Ramlibacter pinisoli: one gene and its partner. The protein of the gene in region 1 interacts with the protein of each later gene in a pairwise test. Links are inferred from orthologs where the notes say so. Each region holds a gene or a part of one and is shown on either strand. Other genes may lie near its edges. The genes, in order: gyrA and gyrB.

Region 1 (5,087 bases):
CCTTCGGTGTACACGCGGTTCTTCTCGATGCCCTTGGACACGAGGTAGGCCTTCACGGCTTCGGCGCGCTTCACAGACAGCTTCTGGTTGTAGGCATCGGCGCCGACCGAGTCGGTGTGGCCGACGGCGATGATCACTTCCAGGTTGATGTCCTTCACCTTGCCGACCAGGTCGTCGAGCTTGGCGCGGCCTTCCGGCTTCAGCACGGCCTTGTCGAAGTCGAAGAAGGCATCGGCGGCGTACGTCACCTTGGTCGCGGCGGGCGGCTGCGGAGCCGGGGCCGGCGGCGGCACGACGGCCGGCGGCGGGGGCGGGCTGGCAACCGGGGCCGGGGGCGGCGGCGGGGGCGGGGGAACCAAGGCACCATCGCAGCCCTTGGCGGCGGAGGCGGGGGTCCAGGTGGAATCGCGCCAGCAGAGTTCCTGCGTGCTGTTCTTGAACACCAGTTCGCGGGTGCTGTTCTGGACGTTGTCGATCCGGCTCCCGCCATCGGCAGCGACGGGAGCGGTTTGCGCGCCGGCGACCGACGAGAGCGCCGCAGCTGCAAACAGCATCGCCACTTGGTTCAGTTTCTTCATGGTTCTCCTCTTGAGGGGAAAAAGCCGCAGTTGCGCTGCGTGAAAGCTACGATTCAAGTGACCATTCACCGAATACGTCCGATTGATTGTGCCACACGTCCTTACACAATCAACCGTGGGCCCTGGGAACGCGGCGTAGGACAACACCGCGTTACCCCCGTTTGTTGCTGGCTCGCGACATGGGTCGCCGACCGGTAAAATCTCGCGTTTCAGCGCGCCGCCAGCCCTTCCTGCATGACCCAATTCGCCAAAGAAACCCTGCCCGTCAGCCTCGAGGAGGAGATGCGGCGGAGCTACCTCGACTACGCCATGAGCGTGATCGTGGGCCGTGCGCTGCCGGACGCGCGTGACGGATTGAAACCCGTGCATCGGCGTGTTCTGTACGCCATGCACGAGCTGAACAACGACTGGAACCGGCCGTACAAGAAGTCGGCCCGTATCGTCGGCGACGTCATCGGCAAGTACCACCCCCACGGCGACCAGTCGGTCTACGACACCATCGTCCGGCTGGCGCAGGACTTCTCGATGCGCCACATGCTGGTCGACGGCCAGGGCAACTTCGGCTCGGTCGACGGCGACAACGCCGCGGCCATGCGCTACACCGAGATCCGGCTGGCCAAGATCGCGCACGAGATGATCGCCGACATCGACAAGGAAACGGTCGATTTCGGTCCCAACTACGACGGCAGCGAGAAGGAACCGCTGGTCCTGCCGAGCAAGCTGCCCAACCTGCTGGTCAACGGCTCGGGCGGCATCGCGGTGGGCATGGCCACCAACATCCCGCCCCACAACCTCAACGAGGTGGTGGACGCCTGCCTGCACCTGCTGAAGAACCCCGACGCCTCCATCGACGAGCTGATGGAAATCGTGCCGGCGCCCGACTTCCCCACCGCCGGCATCATCTACGGCATCAACGGGGTCAAGGAAGGCTACCGCACCGGCCGCGGCAAGGTGGTGATGCGCGCCAAGTGCCACTTCGAGGACATCGACCGCGGCCAGCGCCAGGCCATCATCGTCGACGAGCTCCCCTACCAGGTCAACAAGAAGACCTTGCAGGAGCGCATGGCCGAGCTGGTCCACGAGAAGAAGATCGAGGGCATCAGCCACATCCAGGACGAGAGCGACAAGTCCGGCATGCGGCTGGTCATCGAGCTCAAGCGCGGCGAGGTGCCCGAGGTCGTCCTGAACAACCTCTACAAGCAGACCCAGCTGCAGGACACCTTCGGCATCAACATGGTGGCGCTGATCGACGGCCAGCCCCGCCTGTGCAACCTGAAGGACCTGGTCGAAGTCTTCCTGCAGCACCGCCGCGAGGTGGTCACGCGCAGGACGGTGTTCAACCTGCGCAAGGCGCGCGAACGCGGCCACGTGCTGGAAGGCCTGGCGGTCGCGCTGGCCAACATCGACGAGTTCATCCGCATCATCCGTGAGTCGCCCACGCCCCCGGTGGCCAAGGCCGAGCTGATGTCGCGCAGCTGGGACAGCCAGCTGGTGCGCGAGATGCTCACCCGCGCCAGGGCCGACGGCGGCACCATCAACGCCGACGACTACCGTCCCGAGGGCCTCGACCGCGCCTACGGCATGGGCGGCGACGGCCTGTACCGGCTGTCGGACACGCAGGCGCAGGAAATCCTGCAGATGCGGCTGCAGCGCCTGACCGGCCTGGAGCAGGACAAGATCGTGGCCGAGTACAAGGAGGTCATGGCCGAGATCGACGACCTGCTCGACATCCTGGCCCGCCCCGAGCGCGTGTCCACCATCATCAGCGAGGAACTCACCGCCCTGAAGCAGGAGTTCGGCCAGACCAAGCTGGGCGCCCGCCGCAGCATCGTCGAGCACAACGCGCAGGACCTCGCCACCGAGGACCTGATCACGCCCACCGACATGGTGGTCACGCTGTCGCACCTCGGCTACGTCAAGAGCCAGCCGCTCTCGGAGTACCGGGCCCAGAAGCGCGGCGGCCGCGGCAAGCAGGCCACGGCGACCAAGGAAGACGACTGGATCGACCAGCTCTTCATCGCCAACACGCACGACTGGATGCTGTGCTTCTCCAACCGCGGCCGGCTCTACTGGCTCAAGGTCTGGGAGGCGCCCTCGGGCTCGCGCGGCTCGCGCGGCCGGCCCATCGTCAACATGTTCCCGCTGGCCGAGGGCGAGAAGATCAACGTGGTGCTGCCGCTGACCGGCGAGTTCCGCAGCTTCCCGGCCGACCACTATGTGTTCATGGCCACGTCCATGGGCACGGTGAAGAAGACGGCGCTCGACGAGTTCAGCAACCCGCGCAAGGCCGGCATCATCGCCGTCGACCTCGATGAGGGCGACTACCTGATCGGCGCGGCACTCACCGACGGCAAGCATGACGTCATGCTGTTCTCCGACGGCGGCAAGGCGGTGCGGTTCGACGAGAACGACGTGCGGCCGATGGGCCGGGCGGCGCGCGGCGTGCGCGGCATGCTGCTGGACGAAACGCAGAGCGTCATCGCCATGCTGGTGGCAGAGGACGAGCAGCAGAGCGTGCTCACCGCCACCGAGAACGGCTACGGCAAGCGCACGCCGATCGGCGAGTACACCCGCCACGGCCGCGGCACCAAGGGGATGATCGCCATCCAGCAGAGCGAGCGCAACGGCAAGGTGGTCGCCGCCACGCTGGTGCACGCCGACGACGAGATCATGCTCATCACCGACAAGGGCGTGCTGGTGCGCACCCGCGTCAGCGAGATCCGCGAACTCGGCCGGGCCACCCAGGGCGTCACGCTCATCGGCCTCGACGAGGGTTCCAAGCTCAGCGGCCTGCAGCGCATCGTCGAGAACGACGCCGCGGCCGGCGAAGCCGACCCGCTGGATGCCACCACGCCCGGCGGGGAGGGCTGATCGCATGCCCCGCGACCTGGCGCAGCTGCGCACCGAAATCGACGCGGTCGACCGCGAACTGCTGGCGGCACTGAACCGCCGAGCGGCCCTGGCCAACGAGGTGGGTGAACTCAAGCGGGCCGAGGGCTCGCCCGTGTTCCGCCCCGAACGCGAGGCCCAGGTCATCAACGGCCTGCAGTCCCTCAACCCCGGCCCGCTGAAGGCCGACAACGTCGCCACCATCTGGCGCGAGATCATGTCGGCCTGCCGCGCACTGGAGGCCCCGCAGCGCGTGGCCTACCTGGGCCCGGCCGGCACCTTCAGCGAGCAGGCCGCGGTCCAGTTCTTCGGCTCCAGCATCGAGCACGTGCCCTGCGTGAGCTTCGACGAGGTGTTCCAGGCTGCGACGGCCGGCACCGCCGACTTCGGCGTGGTGCCGGTGGAGAACAGCACCGAGGGTGTGGTCACCCGCTCGCTCGACCTGCTGCTCGGCTCGCCGCTGCACATCGTCGGCGAGCTCAGCCTGCTGGTGCGCCACCACCTCCTGCGCAAGGAAGCCTCGCTCGACGGCATCCAGGCCGTGCTGGCGCATCCGCAGGCCCTGGCCCAGTGCCAGGGCTGGCTGTCCAAGCACCTGCCGCAGGCCGAGCGCCGCGCCGTCGCCAGCAACGCCGAGGGCGCCCGGCTGGCCGCCACCAACCCGGCCTGGGCCGGCATCGCGGGCGAGAGGGCCGGCAGCGAGTTCGGCCTGCACATCGCCGCCCACGCCATGCAGGACGAGGCGTTCAACCGCACCCGCTTCGCCATCGTCTGCCTGCCGCAGACGCTGGCCGCGCCCCAGGCCTCGGGACGCGACTGCGTGAGCCTGGTGGTCTCGGTGCCCAACCGGCCCGGCGCCGTGCACGACATCCTGGTGCCGCTGAAGCAGCACGGCGTGTCGATGACACGCTTCGAGTCGCGGCCCGCCAAGTCGGGCCAGTGGGAGTATTTCTTCTTCATCGACGTCCAGGGCCACCCCTCTCAACCCCACGTGGCGGCCGCCCTGGCCGACCTGCGCGGGCTGTGCGCGTTCTACAAGGTCCTGGGCACGTACCCGGTGGCCGATTGAGCATGGCGCCAACGACAACGACCAGGACGGAGTGACAGCATGTTCGAGCAGTTGGGCCTGATCGGCTGCGGCCTCATGGGAGGCTCGTTCGCGCTGGCGCTCAAGCGCGCTGGCCTGGTCAAGCGCGTGGTGGGCTACAGCAAGTCGCCCTCGACGACCCAGCGCGCCCTCTCCATGGGCGTGATCGACGTCGAGGCCCCCTCGGCCCTGCTGGCCGTCTCGGGCGCCGACATCGTGCTGCTGGCCGTGCCGGTCTCGGCCACCGAGGCCACGCTCAAGGCCATCCGCCACCTGGTCAGCAAGGACATGCTGATCATGGACGTCGGCTCGACCAAGCGCGACGTCATCGACGCGGCCCGTCGCGTCCTGCGCGACAACATCGGCGCGTTCGTTCCCTGCCACCCGATCGCCGGCAAGGAAGCCTCGGGCGTCGACCACGCCGACGCCGACCTCTACGTGGGCAAGCAGGTCGTCGTCACGCCGATCGAGCGCACCCTGCCCGGCCACCTGCAGCGCGCCATCCAGGTCTGGGAGGCGCTGCAGTGCAACGT
Region 2 (10,190 bases), on another replicon or contig:
CATCGACGCGCTGGCCAACATGGACCAGGACATGGTGAAGATCGAGCTGGCCGACAGCAACAGCTCGGCCCTCGTCACCAATCCGGAAGACGCCAACTTCAAGTACGTGGTGATGCCGATGCGGATTTGACCGGTCCGGACCGCGCGGCGCCCACCGCCGCCCACGCCCCCTCGCACCTCCGTCATGCCGGGCTCGACCCGGCATCCATCTCCGGGAGGTGGAACGGGCAGGGGATGGATGGCGGGTCAAGCCCGCCATGACGCGGAAATGAGCCGACATGACAGGACCCGCCGAAGCCGGCGGGTTCCGTCCTTCAAGAGATCGAGAGAGTTGCCTGTATGTCTGACCCGAACCAAGTGAACACCGGCCCCGCGGGCGAGGAAAGCTCCAACTTCCAGCCGACCATCGACACCAACCAGGCCGGCGCCAGCGCCGCCTACGGCGAGTCGTCGATCCAGATCCTGGAAGGGCTGGAGGCCGTGCGCAAGCGCCCGGGCATGTACATCGGCGACACCTCCGACGGCACCGGCCTGCACCACCTGGTGTTCGAGGTGGTCGACAACTCCATCGACGAGGCCCTGGCCGGCCACTGCGACGACATCGTGGTGACCATCCACAGCGACAACTCGATCAGCGTGGTGGACAACGGCCGCGGCATCCCCACCGGCATCAAGATGGACGACAAGCACGAGCCCAAGCGCTCGGCCGCCGAGATCGCCCTGACCGAGCTGCACGCCGGCGGCAAGTTCAACCAGAACAGCTACAAGGTCTCGGGCGGCCTGCACGGCGTGGGGGTCAGCTGCGTCAACGCACTGTCGAAGATGCTGCGCCTGACGGTGCGCCGCGAGGGCAAGGTGCACGTCATGGAGTTCAGCCGCGGCTTCCCGCAGAACGCCGTCACCGAGCTGCGCGACGGGGTGGAAGTGCGGCCGATGCAGATCCTGGGCGACACCGACAAGCGCGGCACCGAGGTGCACTTCCTGCCGGACACCGAGATCTTCAAGGAGAACAACGACTTCCACTACGAGATCCTGTCCAAGCGGCTGCGCGAGCTCTCGTTCCTGAACAACGGCGTCAACATCAAGCTGGTGGACGAGCGCTCGGGCAAGAGCGACGACTTCTCGGGCGCCGGCGGCGTCAAGGGCTTCGTCGACTTCATCAACAAGGGCAAGACCGTCCTGCACCCGAACGTGTTCCACGCCATGGGCGACCGCCAGAGCGACCAGAACACCAACATCGGTGTCGAGGTGGCCATGCAGTGGAACAGCGGCTACAACGAGCAGGTCCTCTGCTTCACCAACAACATTCCGCAGCGCGACGGCGGCACCCATCTCACCGGCCTGCGCGCCGCGATGACCCGCGTCATCAACAAGTACATCGACGACACCGAGCTGGCCAAGAAGGCCAAGGTCGAAGTCACCGGCGACGACATGCGCGAGGGCCTGACCTGCGTGCTGAGCGTCAAGGTGCCCGAGCCCAAGTTCTCCAGCCAGACCAAGGACAAGCTGGTCTCCAGCGAGGTGCGCGGCCCGGTCGAGGACGTGGTGGCCCGCACGCTGGGCGACTTCCTGCAGGAGCGGCCCAACGACGCCAAGATCATCGTCGGCAAGATCATCGAGGCGGCGCGCGCCCGTGAGGCGGCGCGCAAGGCGCGCGACATGACGCGCCGCAAGGGCGTGCTCGACGGCATGGGCCTGCCGGGCAAGCTGGCCGACTGCCAGGAGAAGGACCCGGCGATGTGCGAGATCTACATCGTCGAGGGCGACTCCGCCGGCGGCAGCGCCAAGCAGGGCCGCGACCGGAAGTTCCAGGCCATCCTGCCGCTGCGCGGCAAGATCCTGAACGTGGAGAAGGCGCGCTACGAGAAGCTGCTCACCAGCAACGAGATCCTGACGCTGATCACCGCGCTGGGCACCGGCATCGGCAAGGCCGGCACCGCCAACAGCAACGGCAAGGGCGACACCGACGACTTCAACGTCGCCAAGCTGCGCTACCACCGCATCATCATCATGACCGACGCCGACGTCGACGGCGCCCACATCCGCACGCTGCTGCTCACGTTCTTCTACCGCCAGATGCCCGAGCTGGTGGAGCGCGGCCACATCTACATCGCGCAGCCGCCGCTGTACAAGGTCAAGGCCGGCAAGGAGGAGCTGTACCTCCAGGGCCAGAGCGACCTCGACAGCTTCCTGCTGCGCATCGCGTTGAACGGCGCCAGCGTCAGCACCGGTGGCGACAACCCCACCGTCATCAACGGCGAGACGCTGGCCGAACTGGCGCGCAAGCACCAGGTCGCCGAGGCCGTCATCGCCCGGCTGGCCAACTTCATGGACCGCGAGGCCCTGCGCGCCATCGCCGACGGCGTGCACCTGAACCTCGACACGGTGCAGGAAGCCGAAGCGGCCGCCATCGCGCTGCAGACTAAGCTGCAGGAACTGGACAAGGTCAGCAACGCCACCCCGGCCGAAGTGGCCAGCGAGTTCGACGCCCGCACCGACAAGCCCATCCTGCGCATCAGCCGCCGCCACCACGGCAACGTGAAGTCCAGCGTCATCACGCAGGACTTCGTGCACGGCGCCGACTACAAGGCCCTGGCCGAAGCCGCCGACACCTTCCGCGGCCTGCTGCACGAGGGCGCGCGCGTACTGCGCGGCGAAGGCGAGCGCCAGAAGGAAGAGAAGGTGAACGACTTCCGCCAGGCCATGCGCTGGCTGATCTCGGAAGCCGAGCGCTCCACCGCCCGCCAGCGCTACAAGGGCCTGGGCGAGATGAACCCCGAGCAGCTGTGGGAAACCACCATGGACCCCAACGTGCGCCGCCTGCTGAAGGTGCAGATCGACGACGCGATCGAGGCCGACCGCGTGTTCACGATGCTGATGGGAGACGACGTGGAGCCGCGCCGGGACTTCATCGAGACCAACGCCCTGCGGGCGGCGAACATCGACGTCTGAGTGAGTTGTCGAAGCGCGCAAAGATTTGCCGAAGTTCGTGTCTAACTTTTGCCGCTCTTCAGAAGGCGACCAAATGTTAGTATGCACACACTACCGCGCTGGGCCGCTCCTCTTTAGAGCTGGGCCTTCGAGGGGGCATTTCTCGGGATATGGGTCGAGCCTTCCGGGATACCCCGCGGACATGGCCGTCTCCCCCATGCCACTCCGCGCGTCGGCAGCCCCTGGCCTATTTCGACGAGTTCCGTCGGATGGGCGACGAGGTACCGCGCGGCACGGACTTCATCGAGAGCAAACCGCATTCGCCCTGACAAATGACGTTGCGCGGGGCAGTGTAGGTAGGCCCAAAACGTGAGAAAGCGCGTGGCAAAAGCTGAGAATGACGCTCAGTTCTCCAGCGCTGTCACCGACAGTAAGCGCTCACACCAATACCAGACTGAGGTTGCGCAGCAGTTTGCGCTGTTCGAATCGGAGCGACCGGGTCCAGCGGAGATCGCCGGTGCGGCGCCCCCTCCAGGAAAGTTCAGCAACTTCATCGTCTATGTTGACGAGAGCGGTGATCATGGCTTGACCACGCTGGACACGAACTATCCCGTGTTCGTCCTCGCGTTCTGCGTGTTCTACAAGAGGCACTACAGCGAAAAGGTGCTGCCCTCGCTCCACAAGTTCAAGTTCAACCATTTCGGGCACGACTTGGTTGTTCTGCACGAACATGAGATTCGGAAGGAGAAGGGGGACTTCCGATTCTTCTCAAGTCGGCAGCACAAGAACAAGTTCTTGACCGAGCTGACCGACATCATCGAGGCCAGCAACTTCATCTTGATAAGCTGCGTGATCGACAAGGCCAAGCTCCGCGAACGTGGGGAGGCCAACAATCCATACCACGTAGCTCTTGGGTTCTGCCTCGAGACCCTCTACGAGTTCATGCAAGAGAAAAGGCAGGACGGTGCGCTGACCCACGTTGTCGTCGAGTGCCGTGGCAAACGCGAAGACGCCGAACTCGAACTGGAATTTCGACGCATGTGCGACGGCGCAAATCGTTTAGGCCGAGCACTACCGTTCGACATCATCTTTGCCGACAAGAAGGTGGACTCGCCTGGCCTGCAGCTGGCAGACCTCGTTGCGCGCCCAGTCGGAATGAACTATCTCCGGCCTAGCCAAGAGAACCGAGCATTCGAGGTTCTCAAGCGCAAGTTCTACTGCAGCGGTGGCCGGGCGAATGTCGGAGAGGGCTTCGAAAATTGGGGGTTAAAGGTTTTCCCGCCGCCACAAAGCGAAAAGCCCCGATGAAGCTCACCGAGGCTATGACGCCGACCGGGCACTCCCAGTCCACTTGAATCAAGTATAACGACTTTCAAAGGCAGGATGCAACTGCTCCGGAACTCAGCCGAGCCGGGGCCCCGGCCAGCGCTAGCAGCTAGCCTACTCGCTTCGTGCGGTTGTGTTCAAGTTCAGTACTGCAGGATGCGGCGCTCAGCTGCACCTTGAGCGGCCGCCAGGTCTGGCCCGGGGCACCCTTACTACGGGCGCGGCAGCAAGGTCCCGTTGAATGGGCCTCCCACGACCATGCCGCCTTTGCCTCCCGGCAAGAGAGTGCCGTTAAGTGGACCGCCGACAACCATCCCGCCTCCTCCAGCCGGAAGGAGGGTGCCGTTGAGGGGACCTCCAACAACCATTCCACCTTTTGGACCAGGGAGCATCGTCCCATTGAGAGGACCGCCGACCACCATCCCCCCCAGCAAATGCGGAGTGGTGCAAACAGCACGCCCCCAAAATGGTGTCGTCGAAATCCGAGTTTGAACTCTCGTACCCCTCCCATTGGCTAGCGCCACGGTACGCGATGATTATCGCGAACGTGGCAGGGCTGCTCGCACCAACGCCACGCCGGCCAAAGCTGCTAAGCACCCAAGGGACGACTGCCCCGAAAGTCCCCTATCAATCTCCGACGACAATCCAACCCCAAGATCGACGTCAGCGATGCTCAAGACCGCTGAGAGCGAATAGCCGCTGATCCAGCGAAGCTGACATCCGGTCCGAGCTCCGCTTCGATAAGCAGAAGCCGGTTGTACTTGGCGATCCGATCCGAGCGGGACAGTGAGCCTGTCTTGATCTGATTGGCCGCAGTGCATACGCTCAAGTCGGCAATCGTGGTGTCTTCCGTCTCTCCCGATCGGTGCGAGACCACCGAGGCATAGCCGGCCGCTGCCGCCACGGAGATCGCCGCCAGTGTTTCGGTGAGCGTGCCGATCTGGTTGGGCTTGATCAGGATGGCGTTTGCAACGCTGCGCTGAATGCCATGCCGGAGGATTTCGGTATTGGCGACGAACAGGTCGTCGCCCACCAGCTGCACCCGCCCGCCCAGCTTTGCGGTGAGCAACTCCCAACCATCCCAGTCGTCTTCCGCCATGCCGTCCTCGATCGTCACGATAGGGTAAGCGTCAACCCAGCGGGCCAGGTAGTCGACGAACTGGGCTGAATCGAAGCGCTTGCGCTCCGAGGCGAGTTCGTACAGCCCGTCGCGGTGGAACTCCGAACTCGCCACGTCCAGGCCCAGGGCGATGTCCGTGCCGGGGTTGAACCCGGCCTGCGCGATGGCGGCGAGGATGACTTCGATCGCAGCTTCATTCGACGGAAGGTCGGGCGCGAATCCGCCCTCATCGCCGACGGACGTGGCCAGGCCACGCCCCTTGAGCAGGCCCTTGAGCGCGTGGAACACCTCGACCCCCCAGCGCAGCGCCTCCGATAGGCTGGGCGCGCCGACCGGCACGATCATGAATTCCTGCATGTCGACGCTGTTGTCGGCGTGGGCGCCGCCGTTGATGATGTTCATCATCGGCATGGGGAGGCGCGGCGCGCGATTCCCGGCCAGATGCGCATACAGCGGTCGACCGGCGGACGCGGCCATCGCCTTGGCCGCAGCCAGCGACACCGCGAGGATGGCGTTGGCCCCCAGCCGTGACTTGGTGGGCGTGCCATCCAGTTCGATCATCAGGCGATCCAAAGCAGGCTGGTCTTCGGCCGCGCGTCCAACGAGTGCCTGCCGCAATTCGCCGTTGGCGTTCGCCACCGCCTTGAGCACCCCCTTGCCGCCGTAGCGCTTGGCATCGCCGTCGCGCAGTTCGATGGCTTCGCGGGCGCCCGTCGAAGCGCCGGAGGGAGACGCTGCGTAGCCGTGGGACCCGTCGGAGAGCAGCACTTCCGCTGCCACGGTGGGATTGCCGCGCGAGTCGAGGATCTCGAAGGCGCGGACGTTCTGGATACTGGCCATGGATGGCTCCTTCAGTTCATCTGCGCGATGCGCAGCAGGTTAGTCGTGCCGGGGGTGCCGAAAGGCATGCCGGCGGCGATCACGACGGCCCGGCACGGATCGGCGAAGCCCAACTGCGTGACGGTCTTGAGCGCCACTTCCGTCATCTCGTCGACGCTCATCACGTCGTGGCACAGGAATGGGTTGACGCCCCAGACCAGCGCCAGACGACGCGCCGTGGAACGACGGGGCGTCATGCCGATGATCGGCACCCCTGATCGTTCGCGCGCCATGCGCAGCGCCGAGGCGCCCGAGCTGGTGTAGGCCACCATTGCCGCCAAATCCAACAGACCGGCCACGGAGCGCGCCGCCAGGCCGATCGCGTCCGGGATGTTGACGCCGGGCGGGGTGTGGCCGGCCTCGATCGCGTCGCCGTAGTAGGGATCGGCCTCGGTTTGGCGGACGATCGCGTCCATCATCGCCACCGATTCCACCGGGTACTTGCCCGAAGCCGATTCGGCGGACAGCATCACGGCGTCGGCACCGTCGTAGATGGCGGTGGCAACATCCGAGGCTTCGGCGCGAGTGGGCACGGGCGCGCCCACCATCGACTCGAGCATCTGCGTGGCCACGATCACCGGCTTGCCCAGGCGCCGGCAGGCCCGCACGATCCGCTTCTGGATGGCCGGCACTTGCTCGGCGGGCATCTCGACGCCCAGGTCGCCGCGCGCCACCATCACCGCGTCGGTTTCGGCCAGGATCGCCTCCAGGCTCAGGATAGCGGCCGGCTTCTCCAGCTTGGCGACGATGCCGGCGCGGCCCTGGATGATGGCTTTGGCTTCGAGGATGCTCTCCTTGATCGCATCTACCGGGCGCCGCCGCTGCAATTGACGGCTTGGGACTTGCGCGGGAGTAGCAGGTACCGGCTTAACAACGGGCTCTCTTCATGCGCGCGGGGCTGTCAAGGCGACGGTCTTACTCCTTTGCACGGACCGCATCGCTCGCCACACCACCGGCGAAGTCCGTCCTCTTCCGTGCGACGACGACACATGCCGCATCTCGCATTCAACTTCGCCGGGAACAAAGCCGCAAAGACATAGAAACCGGGCAGTCTTGATCGCCTCTGGGCCGGGTCGCGGAACACCGCGGGCAGTAGTCATGTGAGAAATCCCTTTACCTTGTCGATCTGGGTGTGGCATTCGTTCAGCACCCTACCGCGCAGGGCGCGTCAAGGCTGGAGTGCATTGGAGACCCCGGAGACCGCACCGGGTGGCCCCCTAAGCCACGCTCTGCTTGGAAGCAACATCACTGCCGCACACCCCGCGCCAGTGGCCGTTACTCACTATCGGTGAATTATCAGGGTAAATAGGCGCTGCACAACCCGCAATGCGCGCCAGAAGTCTGCAACAATTCACTGTTCGTGAATCATCCGGTGAGCGCCCGCGGGAAGGCCCCCTCAGCGGTCGACCAGCGAACAAGCAATCAGCAAACAAGCGCCTTTCCCTGGAGAAACCTGAATGAAAAGAACCTTGGTCGCCACGGCCACGCTGGCCTTGACCACCCTCGCTGCGCATGCGCAGTCGTCAGTCACCCTCGGTGGCATTCTGAAGGAAGGGGTTGCCAACACCCGCTTCTCCAATGCTCCGGCGCCCGCCGTAAACGGCAGCAACACGGCGCTTATCGATAGCGGCTCCTCACGCATCCTGATCAGTGGAACCGAGGACTTGGGCGGGGGACTGGCGGCCTTTTTCCAGATCGACTCTCGCTTCCGTATGGACGACGGCACCGCCGGCGCCAGCCGGCTGGGCAGCGGCAACACCTTCATCGGCTTGCGCGGCGGCTGGGGTGCGTTCCAAGCTGGTCAGATGGACACCCACTACTGCACGAGCGTCAACGACGATATCGCCGGCAACGGTACCGCCATTGCCCTGCAAGCGTCCAGCTGCGCCCTGCAAGGGTTCGTGAACGGTTCGGGCGGCGCTGGCCGTTCGATCGCCGTGACCTCGCGTTCGCAGAACACCTTGCGCTACGTCACGCCCAACCTGAGCGGCTTCACTGGCCAGGTTTCGTACAGCTTCAACCCCTACGGTTCCGAGCGTTCGGTCGCCGCCACCACCCCCCGTGGTAGCGCTGCCCAGCTGGGCCTGAACTACGACCAGGGCCCCCTGGCTGTCCGCTTCTCGTACTACCGTCACACCGCCAACGGAGGCACGGTTGCCACGACCGGCGACAACGCCGCCACGGGTACCGCCGCTTCGCAACGCGCCTACACCCTGGGCGCTGGCTGGGACTTCGGCATCGCCAAAGTCGGCCTGACCTACGACCGTTCCGAGCTGCGTGACCTGACCGCTGCCGCTTCGCCCTCGGTGGCTGGCGTCGGCACCGCCCAGCGCACCACCTGGATCCTACCGGTCACCGTCCCGCTGGGCACCGGCTCCTTGATCGCCAGCTACGCACGCGCGAGCGACACGAAGCTGGGTACGGGGGCCACCGTCGCCAGCTCCGGAGCGCGGCATCTGTCCGTGGGCTACAACTATCCGCTCTCGAAGAGAACGTCCGTCGGCGTATCCATCACGAGACTGGACAACGGCTCGGCAGGTGTCTATCAGCTGTACACCAACTCGTCCTTCGGCAACTCCGGCACGCCCGTCGTCGCGGCGGGGCAGGACCAACGACTGACCTACGTCGGCATTCGCCACGTTTTCTAAGAGTCAGGGGCGCCAGTCGCCACAACAAGTTCCAAGGTTCGGGCCCGCTGTCGCGGGCCCTTTTTTAAGAACGTCGCGCGCTTGCCAGGATATGCCGCGCGCGCATTCCTATTGCTCGCGACCATGGTACGGTTCCAACGGCATCGTCCGTGCGTCGGCCCGAACTCGCGGCACTCGAGAAACGCCCGAGCCAGGCGCTGGTCTCGCGCGCGTCAAAGCACTCATCGCCTAGCGCAGTCCCGTCCTAGGGATCGACTTCGAAAAGAGGGGGTCAGTTGCGTAGTAAGCAGCAAGGCGCTGCGCTTCACATAGTGTGCCGCAGCGAAGCCTGCGGCTTGAAACAACTACGCGATGAGGACGGAACGGAAGTCATTCACGTTGGTGAAAGTCGGGCCGGTGACGACGAGGTCATCGAGGGCGTGGAAAAATCCATAGGAGTCGTGCGCAGCAAGGGCGTTATCGATTCGCAACCCCAACGCAGCTGCGCGGTGCAGGGTATCTGGGGCGACGAAGGCCCCCGCATTGCTTTCGACGCCGTCGATCCCGTCTGTGTCCGCCGCCAGCGCCCAGATTCCGGTCCGTCCTTGAAGTGCCTGGGCGATCCCAAGGGCGCACTCGCCGGCACGGCCACCTCGCCCCGATTTTTTGGAATCGTGCGGGCGCACGGTCACTGTCGTTTCCCCGCCCGAGAGGATCACGCATGGGGTCGCAAAGGGCAATCCATGCATCCGCACGGACTGCGCGATCGCTGCATGGACTTTTCCGACCTCACGCGCTTCCCCCTCGATTGCGTCACCCAGGATGTGCGCCGGCACGCCGAGCTCCCGCGCCACCCGCGCAGCCGCCTCCAGAGAGCTGCGGGGGGTGGCAATCACGTGCACCTCATGCCCAGAGAACCGGACGTCGCCCGGCTTGGGAGTCTCGGAACGGCCGGAGTCGAGCAGAGCTCGAATCCGTGCAGGGATGTCGATGTTGTGGCGTCGGAGCACCTCTAGCGCGTCCTGACAGCTCGTTGAGTCGGCAATGGTGGGCCCACTGGCAATGACCGCCGGATCGTCACCAGGAACATCGCTGATCGCCAGAGTGACCACCTTGGCGGGATAGCAAGCGAGTGCCAAGCGGCCACCCTTAACCGCCGACAGGTGCGTGCGCACACAATTCATCTCCCCGATGGACGCGCCAGACAAAAGCAGCTGGCGCGTGATCTGCTGCTTGTGGCCTAGGTCGATCCCGGCGGCAGGACTGCACAGGAGCGCGGAGCCACCGCCGGAGACAAGGAAGATGAC

What was found.
Region 2: the proteins of gyrA (region 1) and gyrB interact in binary tests that used the Escherichia coli proteins (3 or more experiments, as listed by UniProt). The link is inferred for Ramlibacter pinisoli from one-to-one orthologs.

What each region holds. Positions count from the first base shown.
Region 1 is NZ_WSEL01000003.1:955,727-960,813, forward strand. Bases 429-3,649 are described here. They hold gyrA (DNA gyrase subunit A), read left to right. Parts: upstream 429-812; coding sequence 813-3,449; downstream 3,450-3,649. Other genes in these bases: ompA (outer membrane protein OmpA), read right to left, coding at 429-578; pheA (prephenate dehydratase), read left to right, coding at 3,454-3,649. Outside these bases: more of ompA, read right to left, coding at 1-428; more of pheA, read left to right, coding at 3,650-4,536; GON04_RS05765 (prephenate dehydrogenase), read left to right, coding at 4,576-5,087. UniProt on the Escherichia coli protein: A type II topoisomerase that negatively supercoils closed circular double-stranded (ds) DNA in an ATP-dependent manner to maintain chromosomes in an underwound state.
Region 2 is NZ_WSEL01000011.1:11,120-21,309, reverse strand. What follows is about bases 1-3,152. They hold gyrB (DNA topoisomerase (ATP-hydrolyzing) subunit B), read left to right. Parts: upstream 1-339; coding sequence 340-2,952; downstream 2,953-3,152. Other genes in these bases: dnaN (DNA polymerase III subunit beta), read left to right, coding at 1-130. Also shown: GON04_RS25250 (DUF3800 domain-containing protein), read left to right, coding at 3,313-4,239; eno (phosphopyruvate hydratase), read right to left, coding at 4,931-6,217; GON04_RS25235 (porin), read left to right, coding at 7,714-8,904; GON04_RS25230 (glycerate kinase type-2 family protein), read right to left, coding at 9,249-10,190. UniProt on the Escherichia coli protein: DNA gyrase negatively supercoils closed circular double-stranded DNA in an ATP-dependent manner to maintain chromosomes in an underwound state.